One region of the Streptomyces sp. NPDC052236 genome, then DNA from elsewhere that is predicted to be linked to it. Evidence: riboswitches for the same ligand, from Rfam matches in the RefSeq annotation. Region 1 holds a riboswitch; each other region holds the start of a gene.
The links. A riboswitch is a leader RNA that binds a small molecule or an ion and turns the genes downstream of it on or off. The one in region 1 is predicted to bind cyclic di-AMP.
Positions count from the first base shown of each region.

Region 2: another riboswitch for cyclic di-AMP. It lies ahead of ACIHCQ_RS42510 (M23 family metallopeptidase); the one in region 1 lies ahead of ACIHCQ_RS41975 (peptidoglycan DD-metalloendopeptidase family protein).
Region 3: another riboswitch for cyclic di-AMP. It lies ahead of ACIHCQ_RS20060 (transglycosylase family protein); the one in region 1 lies ahead of ACIHCQ_RS41975 (peptidoglycan DD-metalloendopeptidase family protein).
Region 4: another riboswitch for cyclic di-AMP. It lies ahead of ACIHCQ_RS13255 (M23 family metallopeptidase); the one in region 1 lies ahead of ACIHCQ_RS41975 (peptidoglycan DD-metalloendopeptidase family protein).

Region 1 covers NZ_JBIUBL010000046.1:34,526-37,725, reverse strand. The annotation lists gene ACIHCQ_RS41980 (alpha-galactosidase) at 1-1,321, shown strand, start outside; cyclic di-AMP (ydaO/yuaA leader) riboswitch at 1,633-1,804, shown strand; gene ACIHCQ_RS41975 (peptidoglycan DD-metalloendopeptidase family protein) at 1,809-2,768, shown strand; gene ACIHCQ_RS41970 (SGNH/GDSL hydrolase family protein) at 2,897-3,200, shown strand, end outside.
Region 2 covers NZ_JBIUBL010000049.1:25,892-29,091, reverse strand. The annotation lists tRNA gene ACIHCQ_RS42520 (tRNA-Met) at 1-63, shown strand, start outside; gene ACIHCQ_RS42515 (PP2C family protein-serine/threonine phosphatase) at 231-1,352, shown strand; cyclic di-AMP (ydaO/yuaA leader) riboswitch at 1,578-1,733, shown strand; gene ACIHCQ_RS42510 (M23 family metallopeptidase) at 1,745-2,800, shown strand; gene ACIHCQ_RS42505 (PrsW family intramembrane metalloprotease) at 2,816-3,200, opposite strand, start outside.
Region 3 covers NZ_JBIUBL010000011.1:141,440-144,639, reverse strand. The annotation lists gene eno (phosphopyruvate hydratase) at 1-719, opposite strand, end outside; gene ACIHCQ_RS20060 (transglycosylase family protein) at 936-1,649, opposite strand; cyclic di-AMP (ydaO/yuaA leader) riboswitch at 1,653-1,832, opposite strand; gene ACIHCQ_RS20055 (transglycosylase family protein) at 2,098-2,997, opposite strand; gene ACIHCQ_RS20050 (cytochrome P450) at 3,116-3,200, opposite strand, start outside.
Region 4 covers NZ_JBIUBL010000006.1:221,982-225,181, forward strand. The annotation lists gene ACIHCQ_RS13250 (GntR family transcriptional regulator) at 119-796, opposite strand; gene ACIHCQ_RS13255 (M23 family metallopeptidase) at 1,039-1,830, opposite strand; cyclic di-AMP (ydaO/yuaA leader) riboswitch at 1,843-2,009, opposite strand; gene ACIHCQ_RS13260 (M16 family metallopeptidase) at 2,264-3,200, opposite strand, start outside.

The DNA of each region.
Region 1 (3,200 bases):
GCTCGCGCCCGGCGAGTCGTACACCTCACCGGTCTTCGCCGGGCTGTGGAGCGAGGGAGGGTTCGGCGGGGCCAGCCGGGCGTGGCACGCCTGGCAGCTGGCCCATGTCGTCCCGGACGGGGCGACGACCGAGCGGCCCGTCCTCTACAACTCCTGGGAGGCCACCGGCTTCGACATCTCCGAGGATCAGCAGCGGGCGCTCGCCCGGCGGGCCGGGGACATGGGCGTCGAGCTGTTCGTGGTGGACGACGCGTGGTTCGGGCAGCGCACCAGCGACCGCGCCGGGCTCGGCGACTGGACCCCCAACCCCGAGCGTTTCCCGCACGGCCTCAAGCCGCTCGCCGACGACGTGCACGGGATGGGCATGCGGTTCGGGATCTGGGTCGAGCCGGAGATGGTCAACGCCGACAGCGACCTCTACCGGGCGCATCCCGACTGGGTGCAGCACCACCCGGGCCGGACGCGTACGGAGCTGCGCAATCAGCTCGTACTGAACCTGGCGCGCGAGGATGTACAGGACTATTTGTGGACCCAGTTGGACGAACTGCTCTCCAGTGCGCCCATCGACTACGTCAAATGGGACTTCAACCGCTGCTTCACGGACGCGGGCTGGCCCGGCGAGGAGTACCCGCAGAAGCTGTGGGTCGAGCATGTGCGCGCGCTGTACGCGCTGCTCGACCGGTTGCGGGCCGCGCATCCGTCCGTGGCCTTCGAGTCCTGCTCGGGCGGCGGCGGCCGGATCGACCTCGGCATCCTCTCCCGTACCGACCAGGTGTGGACCTCCGACAACACCGATCCGCTGGACCGGCTCGCCATCCAGCACGGCTTCACCCAGCTGCACCCGGCGCGGGTGATGGCCGCCTGGGTGACCGACAGCCCCAATGTCCAGCTCAACGGCCGGTCGACCTCCCTGCGTTTCCGTTTTGTGAGCGCGATGGCGGGAGTGCTCGGGGTCGGCGGCGACCTGACGGAGTGGAGCGAGGACGAGCTCGCCGAGGCGCGGGGCTGGGTCGAGCTGTACAAGACGATCAGGCCGGTGGTGCAGGGCGGTGAGCTGTACCGGCTGCGGGCGCCCGAGGGCGGGCTGAGCGCCGTGCAGTACGTACGTGGGGCGGAGACCGTCGTCCTCGCCTGGCTCCAGGCGCAGCACTATGGCGAGCTGCCGCCCAGGCTGCGGCTGCGCGGGATCGACCCGGCGGCGGCGTACGAGTGCCTGGACACCGGCGCCGTACACCGCGGGTCCGTGCTGATGCACCACGGTCTGCACACCGGGCTCAAGGGGGATCTGGACGCTGCCGTGATCCGCCTGCGACGACTCTGAACCGATGGGTCTCGCCCGACGACTCGACCGGATAAGGAATGTGCTGTCCGAATTAGCCGCTTCGGCATAACGTGCCCCATCTGCACGGGAGATGGGGCACGGCCCGTGAGCAGCGTCTCATTCGTGACGGTGTGTGGCCGCGAGGCGGAGTCAACTTCCTTTGTGCGCCCGGAAAGCGGAAAGCGTTGCTCCACGGAGGGTGACTGGAATTCCTGGGCGAATTCACAGAAATGGTTGATCGCCAAACGGAACGGCTTGTTCCGATCCGGGCGGCTCGCTTACGGTCACGACCAATCCGGACGGACCGCCTAATCCTGCCACCGCCCGGAATTCCACCCACCAGACGTGTGGCAGGAGCGGGGGACCCAGGTAGAACGCCGTCCCGGATTTCCGGACCGGCTAGGGGTGAAGTCGCGCATTCGCGCGGCCGGGCAGCTCCAGCCCGAACCCGACAGCTCACCTCGTAGGCGCCGGAGAGGACTTTGTCATGCCCGCGAAGGGTAAGCACCGCCGTCCCAAGGCCAACCCGATCACGCGCGGATTCGTCGTCGCCGGTACGGGCGGCGCCGCCATCGCGCTGCCGCTGCTGGGCGCCACCGGCGCGCACGCGGCAGGAAACACCGCGCCCGCCGCTGCCTCCACCGCCCCGACCGCGGTGTCCTCAGCCGCAGGGTCCGCCACCGCGGCCCCGGTGACGGCGAAGAAGGCCGCCCCCGCCATGTACACCGTGGTCGGCGGCGACTATCTGTCCAAGATCGCCGCAGACCACCGCGTCCAGGGCGGCTGGCAGAAGCTGTACGCCGACAACCGCCAGGTCGTCGGCGACGACCCCGCGCTGATCCACCCCGGCCTCAAGCTCACCCTCGGCGCGAAGTCGAAGGCGGCGGCCCCCGCACCGGCGAAGGCTCCGGCACCCGCGAAGGCTCCCGCGACGCAGTCCTCGGCGAAGGCATCGCCCGCCTCGCCCGAGCCTGCGCCGCGGGCGTCCACGGCGTCCAACGAGTCCGGTGACTCCGCGGACACCGCCGCGCAGTCCAGCGGCTCCGGCTTCACCGCCCCCGTGTCCGCCGGCGTCACCACGCCCTACCGCGCCTCCGGCGCCATGTGGTCCAGCGGCTACCACACCGGCGTCGACTTCTCCGCCTCCTCCGGCACCAGCGTCAAGGCCGTCGGCCCGGGCACCGTCGTCTCCGCGGGCTGGAGCGGCTCGTACGGCAACGAGGTCGTCATCAAGCACAGCGACGGCAACTACTCGCAGTACGCCCACCTCTCCTCCCTCTCCGTCTCCTCGGGCGAGAGCGTGCGGGTCGGTCAGCAGATAGGGCTCTCCGGTTCCACCGGCAACTCCTCGGGCCCGCACCTGCACTTCGAGATCCGGACCGGACCGTCCTACGGCTCGGACGTGGACCCGCTGGCCTACCTGCGCCAGCACGGCGTCTCGATCTGACGCGCCGACACGTTTTTATTCCCCTCGCGCCGCTTTCCGCGGTGCGAGGGGCGGTGGTAAATATCACGCTTCGTCAATCCCTCCGTACGGTCGCGTAGGTCACATCCGCAGGGGAATGATGAGTTCTCGTGGCAGACGATTCGAGAACAGAAGACAGCAGTGGTGTGTTCGGGTCGTACAGGTCGTACGCGGCAATCGGTGACAGCTTCACCGAGGGCGTCGGAGACCTCGGCCCCGACGGGACCTATGTCGGCTGGGCGGACAGGTTCGCGGTCCTGCTCGACGACCGTATGCCGGAGCACAGTTTCAGGTATGCCAATCTCGCGATACGCGGCCGCCTCCTCGACCAGATCGTCGCGGAGCAGGTCCCGCGCGCGAAGGAACTCGCCGCCGATCTGGTGACGTTCTGCGCCGGCGGCAACGACATCATCC
Region 2 (3,200 bases), on a different contig from region 1:
GCAGCTCGGTAGCTCGCTGGGCTCATAACCCAGAGGTCGTAGGTTCAAATCCTGCCCCCGCTACTAGAAGACAGTGGCCCGGCACTCGAAAGAGTGCCGGGCCACTGTCGTATGCGCGCATGTCCTATGCGCGTATGGCGTGCGCCCGGTTGGCCGACGGCGATTGGCTGCCCGGCGCGGCTGCGGCCAGCCTGAGACCTGACAAGGGCGGACCGGTCAGGAGATCAGAGGTGGGGCACCCAAGGCGGCACGGCATCGGTACCGGGGTTGTCGGCGCTCGCCGCTTCATCCGTGCGCTGCCCACACTCATGATCACCGGCGGGCTCGCCTTCGACCTCGCGACGCCACCCCGATTCACGGCGGTGCCGCTCTTCGCTGCTGCCCCGCTGATTGCCGCGCCCTTCTTCTCCTGGCTCACCACGCTGCTGACCGGCCTCGTCGCCACCGTGGCCATGGTCAGCCTGCGCCTCTACAACGAGACCGTGTCGGAGGTCACGGCGTACACCGAGATGTTCACCTTGATCACCGTCTCCGGGCTCGCGCTGCTCATCAACCGGGTCGTACGGCGTGGTGGCGAGCGGCTGGCCTCGGCCCGGGTCATCGCCGAGACAGCGCAGCGCGCCGTGCTGCCCACCCCCGCCGAACGCATCGGCGGGCTGCGCGTCGCGGCGCGGTACGAGGCGGCGCAGGCGGGCGCGTCCATCGGCGGCGACCTCTACGCCGTACAGGACACTCCGTACGGCGTACGCCTGGTCGTGGGCGACGTCCGGGGCAAGGGGCTCGACGCGGTCGAGGCCGTGGCCGTCGTCATCGGCGCCTTCCGCGAGGCCGCCGAGCACGAGGGCTCGATCGAGGCCGTCGCCCAGCGCCTGGAGCGCGCGCTCGCGCGGGAGGGGACGCGGCGCGACGGGCTGGACGTCGTCGAGGGGTTCACCACGGCTGTACTCGCCGAGATCCCGCGCGGGCGGGGCGGGGTACGGGTGGTGAACCGGGGCCATCCGGAGCCGCTGATGCTGTACGCCGACGGCGGTCTGGAGGTCCTGGAGCCGAGCGAGCACGCGCTGCCGCTGGGGATGGGCGAGCTGGGCAGCGGGCCGGACCGGGCCGACGAGCATCCGCTCCCCGCCGGGGGCACGCTGCTCCTCTACACGGACGGGCTGTCGGAGGCGCGCGACGCGCACGGTGTCTTCTACGATCCCCGCGAGCGGCTCCGCGGCCGGGTCTTCCCGGGGCCGGAGGAGCTGCTGGACGCGCTGACCGCGGACGTACGACTGCATACAGGCGGCGGCTTGAGCGACGACCTGGCGCTGCTGGCGGTCCGCCGCCCCGGGGACGGTCGGCACCCTGCGTAGTCGAATGACATCCCTCCGCATAGCATGTGACATACCGTCAAGCTGGCGGGGTGGTGTGACGCGGCCTGATGGACGATCAAGTCGCCCCATTCAGGCAGCTTGTGTCCTGGTAAGTCCCGGCCGGCGTTCTTAATGAATACCCAGAACCGCTTGGTATCCGGCCCTGGTGTCTATTAACGTTCGATAACGCAGCGCGGTCGTCCCAGTCGTCGCCAGAGACGGCACCGTGCGCGTGCGCCGAATTTCGCAAGGAAACCGGGGAACCACCAATTGGGGTGAATCGGGCATCCTTTGCCGCTCTTTTCGCGGCGGAGGCACCCGTAGGAGACCTTCCTGCTCCGAACCCGTCAGCTAACCCGGTAGGCGAGAAGGAAGGAAAGGAGTACGCCTCCGTGGCGTCCAATACCCCTGCCCCCGTAGCACCTTCTCCATCTGAATTCTTCGGTAACGAGGGGGCGGAGCGGGGCTGGGAGGAATGGAACCCCACCAAGGACTCCGTCCTTCCGGTACGTGGCCGGCACCGTGTCATGAAGCAGCGCGGCGGACTCGCCCGTAGCTCCACGGTGCTCGGCGTCGGCGTGATCGCGGCGGTCGGCGCGGGCGGCATCGCCACCGCGCAGGAGAAGCCGGCGGTCTCCATATCGCTTCCCGACTCGGTAGTGGACAGCCTGCCCGACGCCGAGTCCCTGCCGGGCGTGGGCGCCTGGCTGTCCGACGGCTCCGACGACGCGGACGACTCCTCCGACACGGGGGACGTCACGGCGGTCACGCCGGCGAGCTTCACCGGGGAGGGAGCCGGGAACGCCACGCAGAGCGCGGCCGGCGCGGGCGAGGCACTGCGCGCCCGGATCCTCCAGCAGGTCGAACAGCAGCAGGCCGTGGCGGACGCCGAGGCCAGGGCGGACGCCGAGAGGCTCGCCGCGGAGAAGGCAGCCGCGGAGGCGACGAAGCAGCTGACCACGGCGGAGGCGCAGGCCGAGGCCGACCGGAAGGCGGCCGACGCGCGCGCGGCCAAGGCGGAGGCCGACCGGCTCGCCAAGCTCGCCACGAGCTACGCGCTCCCCACCTCCTCGTACACGATCACGTCCACGTACGGCCAGGCCGGCTCCCTGTGGTCGTCGGGCTACCACACCGGCCTGGACTTCGCCGCGCCCACGGGCACGCCGGTCAAGGCGGTGCACAGCGGCACGGTCAAGGAGGCGGGCTGGTCCGGATCGTACGGCTACCGCACGATCCTGGAGCTGGAGGACGGTACGGAGGTCTGGTACGCCCACCAGTCGTCCATGTCGGTCAGCGTTGGGCAGAAGGTGGCGACGGGCCAGACGATCGGCCGCGTCGGCGCGACCGGCAATGTCACCGGCGCGCATTTGCACCTTGAGGTGTTCACGGCGGGCGGCTCGCCCATCGACCCGATGGCCTGGCTGCGGGGCAAGGGCCTGACGATCTGAGTCGGTCCCTCGTCCCTAGTGCCGGTACGGGTTGGGCCCGCTGTAGTCCCGGTACGGCGGCGGTGTCCGCACCCGGCCCGTCGCCCGTGCCGCGTACGTCAGCGCGGGACCGGCCACGTGCTTGCGCTGCCACAGATGGTGCAGCAGCTCCTGCTCGCGCTCCACGAAGTCAGGGCCCGCCGCGCCGCGGTGGGCCCTTCGGCGCAGAAACGCCAGGGACGTCGCGTACGCCTCGTACTCCGACACGGTGTGCGCCGCGGCCCGTCCGTGTGTGCGCCGGGCGAAGTCGCGTGCCACCGTGCGCGCCCGCATCGAGGAGAGCGCGCGCGGTTCGGTGTGGGCGAGCCAGCCGGCCGCGGCGTACGCGGGCAGCTCGGCGGATATCGTGCGCAGCTCGCGC
Region 3 (3,200 bases), on a different contig from region 1:
GCGAGCGCGATGTCCTTGCCCGGGGTGTAACCGGCCTGCTTGATGGCCTCAAGGATGAGGTCGAGAGCCGCGCGGTTCGAGTCGAGGTTCGGCGCGAAGCCGCCCTCGTCGCCGAGGCCGGTGGACAGGCCCTTGGCCTTCAGGACGGACTTGAGGGTGTGGTAGACCTCGGCACCCCAGCGCAGGGCCTCGGAGAAGGACTCCGCACCGATCGGCGCGATCATGAACTCCTGAATGTCCACGTTGGAGTCGGCGTGCGAGCCGCCGTTCAGGATGTTCATCATCGGAACGGGCAGCAGGTGCGCGTTCGGTCCGCCCAAGTAGCGGAAGAGCGGCAGGTCCGAGGCCTCGGAGGCGGCGTGCGCCACGGCGAGGGAGACACCGAGGATCGCGTTGGCGCCGAGCGAGGACTTGTCCGGGGTGGCGTCGAGGTCGAACATCGCCTGGTCGATCAGGCGCTGCTCGGTGGCGTCGTAGCCGACGAGCTCCGGGCCGATCTGCTCGATGACGGCGAGGACGGCCTTCTCGACACCCTTGCCCTGGTAGCGGTTGGGGTCACCGTCGCGGAGCTCAAGGGCTTCGAACGCACCGGTGGAGGCGCCGGACGGGACAGCAGCACGACCCGTGCTGCCGTCGTCGAGGCCAACCTCGACCTCGACCGTGGGGTTGCCTCGGGAGTCCAGGATTTCCCGGGCTACGACGACGTCGATGGACGGCACGAGCATCTCCTTCTGGTGATGTGACGCTTAAAGCGCAGTATCTGTATCTGCGCTTCTGCCTTGCGGCACGAGCCTAACCGGCTGGGGGGCTCCGGCCCGACGACGCCCGCCCGCTGGGACAAAAATGCGTCTGACTGCCGCCTGCACAGAGAACCCCGGCCCGGCGCGCACGGGGAAAGTCGCGCCGGACCGGGGTGGTTCGGTGCCCGGGAAGGCTCAGCCGAGGTGGAGCTGCTGGCCCGGGAAGATCACGTCGGCGTCGCTGACGATGTCCTTGTTGAGGTCGAACAGCTTCGCCCAGCCGCCCTTGACCTTCTCGGCCTCAGCGATCTTGGAGAGGGTGTCGCCCGACTTGACCTTGTACTCGCCGTCGCCCTTCTCGAAGGACTTCGGCGCGGCCGGGGCCTCGGCGCGCTCGGAGCGCGTGGTGGGCGCCTCGGCGCGCTGCTGCTTGGGCTGCGTCTGCTGCTTGGGCTGTGCCTGCTGCTTGGGCTGTGCCTGCTGCTTGGGCTGCGCCTGCTGCGTGGTGCCCGAGTCGGCGGAGCCGCCGTTGTACGAGGCGTTGGACAGGCCCACGCCGCAGTTCGGCCAGGCACCCTTGCCCTGGCCGGCCAGGACCTTCTCGGCGATGGCTATCTGCTGGGACTTCGACGCCTTGTCGGCGGTGGAGGCGTACTGGGTGCCGCCGTACCCGGCCCAGGTGGACGACGAGAACTGAAGGCCGCCGTAGTAGCCGTTGCCCGTGTTGATCGACCAGTTGCCGCCGGACTCGCACTGGGCGACCTTGTCCCACTCGGCACCTGTCGCGGCGGATGCTGAGGTGGCGCCCAGCAGCGGGGCGGCGACGGCGACACCGGTGATCCCGGCGAATGTGACGATACGGGTGGCTTTGCTCGGGCGGCGGTGCTTGCCCTTGCTGGAAAACAGCATGGAGATTCTCCTCACCGACGCCTACGAGGTGAGCTGTCGGGTTCGGGCCAAGTGAGTGCCCGTCCACGCGACTGGCGCGCGATTTCACCCCTAGCCGTTCCACGTCCGTTGCGTACTGCTCTCAACGGCCGGGCCCGGCGCTTACCTTGGTTCCCCCGCTCCTGCCTTCGGCGCTCTACGCGACGACTACTCCCCCCGACCGCCGGCAGGATTCGGCGTGACGGCCAGTGGTGCCCACGGTGGTGAGCGGTTCAGACGGTAATCACACCTCTCCCCGATGTTCAAAGCTGAACATCGGGGAGAAAACGCCCAACTTGACACTCCGGTGGTTCCTCTTTCCGCAGGTGGAGCGCGGAACGGCCGGATTTGGGCTGCGAGATGTGCCGATTGAGGTAAAGAGACCCTTGTCTCACTTGCGCAGACTTGGACAAAGGCCCCCGAATCGCCGCTACTTCAGGTCTAGATCCAGGCTCTGGCCAGGGCGGATGAGGTCGGGATCGTCACCGAGAGTCTCGCGGTTCGCCTCGAAGACCGCGGTCCAGCCGCCGGGGAGCTCCTGGGCGTCGGCGATGGCCCACAGACTGTCGCCGGGGCGGACGGTGTACACGCCGGGCGAGACGTCGGCGGAGCGGGTCTCCGCGGGCTTGGTCGCGTCGGCGACGCCCTCGCGTGCCGCGGCGTCACCTCGCGAGGAGTGACGGCCCACTTCGCGGTCTCCGTCTGTATTGCCCGGCTCGGTCGTCTGCTCCGGGGTTCCGCGGTGCTTGCCGGTCTCGGCGTCGCCTGTCGGGGTACCGGACTCCTGCGTCGTGGCCGCGGGCGCGTCCGGAGTCGTCTTCCCGGTCGGCTCCACAGGTGCCACCGGCTCGGCCGGGTCCGCGGGCGTGGCCGCTTCCTCGGGAGCGGTCGGCAGCAGCGACGACAAGGGGGCGGGCGCGGGCGCGGCACCGGGGTCGACGCCCGCCGCCGTGCCGCCGGTCGTCAGCCCCGCGATGGCGGCGCAGTCCGCCCACGCCGAGGGCCCCTTCGCGGCGAGGACCTTCTCGGCTATCGCGATCTGCTCGGAGCGGCTCGCGAGGTCGGCGCTGCGCGCGTACTCCGTACCGCCGTACTGCTGCCAGGTCTGCAGCGTCATCTGCAGCCCGCCGTAGTTGCCGTTGCCGAGGTCGGCACTCCACATGCCGCCGGTCTCGCACGCCGCGACGCGGTCCCAGGTGGCGGATTCGGCGGCGGACGCCGATCCGGCGCCGAGGAGCGGGATGGCGATGGCCGATCCCGTCACCCCCGCCGCGACGACGATTGCCGGAGCCTGACGGGGTCGCCGGTGACGGCCGTTCGGGGAGCGCATGCGGTTGCCTTTCGCGTGACTGCTGAGACGCCGGTGAACGTATCCGTAATCGAACGTGGGTCACAAGTCGATGCAGGGGAGATCACGTGAAAGTCACAACATTGACTGATCGTCAGCTCTATGGGGCGGTGAACTCAACGGGCAGAGTGCGCAAACCACGCATGATAAGTCCCCCACGCCACCGCAAATCGTCCGGATCACCC
Region 4 (3,200 bases), on a different contig from region 1:
AGAGCCGAAGAGGGGAATTAGTCCTTCTTCCCACGACAAAGCCGCGGTGTCCCGCGGTGTCCCGAATTCGGGACACCGCGGTTTAATTCTTTGGGCTTTCTTGTATACAGCGCGACTGTTAATTACGGACGCTCGCCGTGTTTACGGCATGTTGCGAAGTCCTCACCCGTTCGAGGCCGCGCAGCCGGTGCGCGGCAGCGGCCCGCTCGCTGTGCAGCGCCGTCAGCGACCGCGCCCGCTCCACGTCGCCGCGTGCCACCGCGTCCACGATCGCGCCGTGCTCGGCCCAGGACTCGACCGGCTTGGCGGGCTGCTCGATGGCGTACATCCAGGCGATCTTGTGGCGCAGCTGGGTGAGCAGCGCGATGAGCCCGGGGGATCCCGACGCCTGGGCGAGCGTCTCGTGGAACCAGCTGCCCAGTGAGCGCAGGTCCTCGCCCTGGCCGCGGCGGGCCCGTTCCTGACCCAGTCTGACCAGGCCACGCAGGACTTTGAGATGCGCTTCGGTACGCCGCTGGGCGGCGCGCGCCGCTCCCATCGGCTCCAGCAGCATCCGGATCTCCAGCAGGTCGGCGGCCTCCTGCTCGCTGGGCTCGGCGACGCACGCGCCGGCGTGGCGGCGGGTGATGACGAAGCCCTCCGACTCCAGGGTGCGCAGCGCCTCACGCACCGGGACCCGGGAGACGCCGTAGCGGCGCGCCAGCTGCTCTTCGGTGAGCCGGCTGCCGCGGACGAATACACCGGAGACGATGTCGTCGCGGATCGCCGTGCATACCGAGTGCGCGGGAATGCGCATGACCGAACCTCCGCTTTAATCCGCGCGAAACGCAGCCGATTGACGCCTGTTGGGTGACTCTATTGCAATGGACACGATTTTCCGATGACAACCAGGAATCCATGGATAGCTTTTGGCCAGAGCCCCGCCGGCGCCGCGTCCCCGGGGCGGCAAACGCCGAAGGCCCCGGCGGCGTGCCGGGACCTTCGGGGCAGTACGGAGTAAGAGCTCAGAGAGGTACGGAGCTCAGGGAGGTACGGAGCTCAGACGCTGACGCCGTGCGCGCGCAGGTACGCGACCGGGTTGATGTCGGAGCCGTACTCGGCGGTGGTGCGGGCCTCGAAGTGGAGATGCGGCCCGCTGGAGTTGCCGGTCGAGCCGGAGAGGCCTATCTGCTGCCCCGGCATGACCCGCTGGCCGACCGAGACGCCGATGGACGAGAGGTGGCCGTACTGGGTGTACGAGCCGTCGTTCATCTTGATCACGATGTTGTTGCCGTACGCGCCGCCCCACCCGGCCTCGACGACCGTGCCGGAGCCGACGGCCACGACCGATGTGCCGGAAGCGGCGTGGAAGTCGACGCCGGAGTGGCTGCCGGAGGACCACTGCGAGCCGCCGGTCTGGTAGCCGGTGGAGACGTACGAACCGGCGACGGGCAGCTGGAAGGCGTTCAGCCGCTCACGCTCGGCGGCGCGGGCGGCGCGCTCCTTGTCTTCGCGCTCCTCGCGGATCTCCTGCGCACGGGCCTCGGCCCTGCGCTTCGCCTCGGCCTCGGCCTTCGCCTGGGCCTTCGCCTTGGCGACTGCCTCTTCGGCCTCCTGCTCCTGGGCCGCGGCCTGGTCGGCGAGGGTGTCGGCCAGGGAGTCGGCGGCCGCCAACTGGGTCAGGCCGGTGTTCGCGACGCCGGAGGCGCCGGTGTCGGCGGCGAGCGCCGGAGAAGCGAGGGTTCCGATCACGCCGGTGGTGGCGAAGGCCGCGGCGCCTGCCATGCTCGCGCGCCTGCGCGTCAGGCGGCTCGCGGCACGGTGCTTCCCGGGGGCACGGGTGAACGCCATGAAGTGGCTGGTCCTTTCCTTCCTTCTCGCCTACCGGGTTAGCTGACGGGTTCGGAGCAGGAAGGTCTCCTACGAGCCCCTCCGCACTGGTGCGAAGGCGCCCGATTCACCCCAGGGACACGATGTGGGTCCCCGGCTCCCCAGGCTCGCGCCTGACGGGGACTCGGCGATGGCTGTTCGATGCCGCGGGCTGCGGCGGGATACTGGCGAACAGCCGGACTGACGCTAGGCGGATCAACTTTCAATCACCAAGCAGAGAGTCGATTTTGTAGCGCATGCCACAGGACAGACGGGCAACCTCCCCAAGAAAAGGGACATAAGGAGAACCCCGGTGGCTGGTGCGCCACCGGGGTTCTCCTTGCCTGCTTCGCACGCTCGTTGCCTGCTTCGCACGCTCGTTGCCTGCTTCGCGCTCTTTGCCGGCTCGGCTCAATCAGCCTGTGACAACAGTCACTTCACCGATTCCGAGCGCCCTGACCGGCTCCTCGATCTTCGCGGCGTCGCCGACGAGGACCGTGACCAGCCGGTCCACCGGGAAGCCGCTGACGGCGGCGGCCGTCGCCTCCACGGTGCCGGTCTCCGCCAGCCGTACGTACAACTGCGCCTGGTAGTCGTCCGGAAGATACTGCTCGACCTGGTCGGCCAGCGTGCCCGCGACGGACGCCGCGGTCTCGTACTTCAGCGGGGCCACGCCCACCAGGTTCTGTACGGCGACATCGCGCTCGGCGTCGGTCAGCCCCTCGGCCGCCAGCGTGCGCAGCACCTTCCAGAGGTCGTCCAGCGCCGGGCCGGTGTTCGGGGTGTCCACCGAGCCGCTGATGGCGAGCATCGAGGCGCCCGACCCGTCCGGTGCCGAGCGCAGCACCTGGCCGAAGGCCCGTACGCCGTAGGTGTAGCCCTTCTCCTCACGCAGCACCCGGTCGAGCCGGGAGGTCAGGGTGCCCCCCAGGCAGTACGCGCCGAGGACCTGGGCGGGCCAGACGCGGTCGTGCCGGTCCGGGCCGATGCGGCCGATCAGCAGCTGCGTCTGGACGGCGCCGGGGCGGTCCACGATCACCACCCGGCCGGTGTCGTCCGCGGTGATCGGCGGTACGGGGCGGGGCTCGGCACTGTCGCCGGTCCAGGTGCCGAGGGTCTCGGCGAGCACGGCGTCCACATCGACACCGGTGAGGTCGCCGACGATCACCGCGGTGGCGGTGGCGGGCCGGACATGCGCCTCGTAGAAGGCACGTACGCCTCCGGCGTCGATCCGGGCCACGGTCTCCTCGGTGCCCTGGCGGGGGCGCGACATGCGCAGCGAGGCCGGGAAGAGCTGCTTGGAGAGCTCCTTGGCGGCGCGGCGGGCCGGATTGGCCGTCTCGTGCGGGATC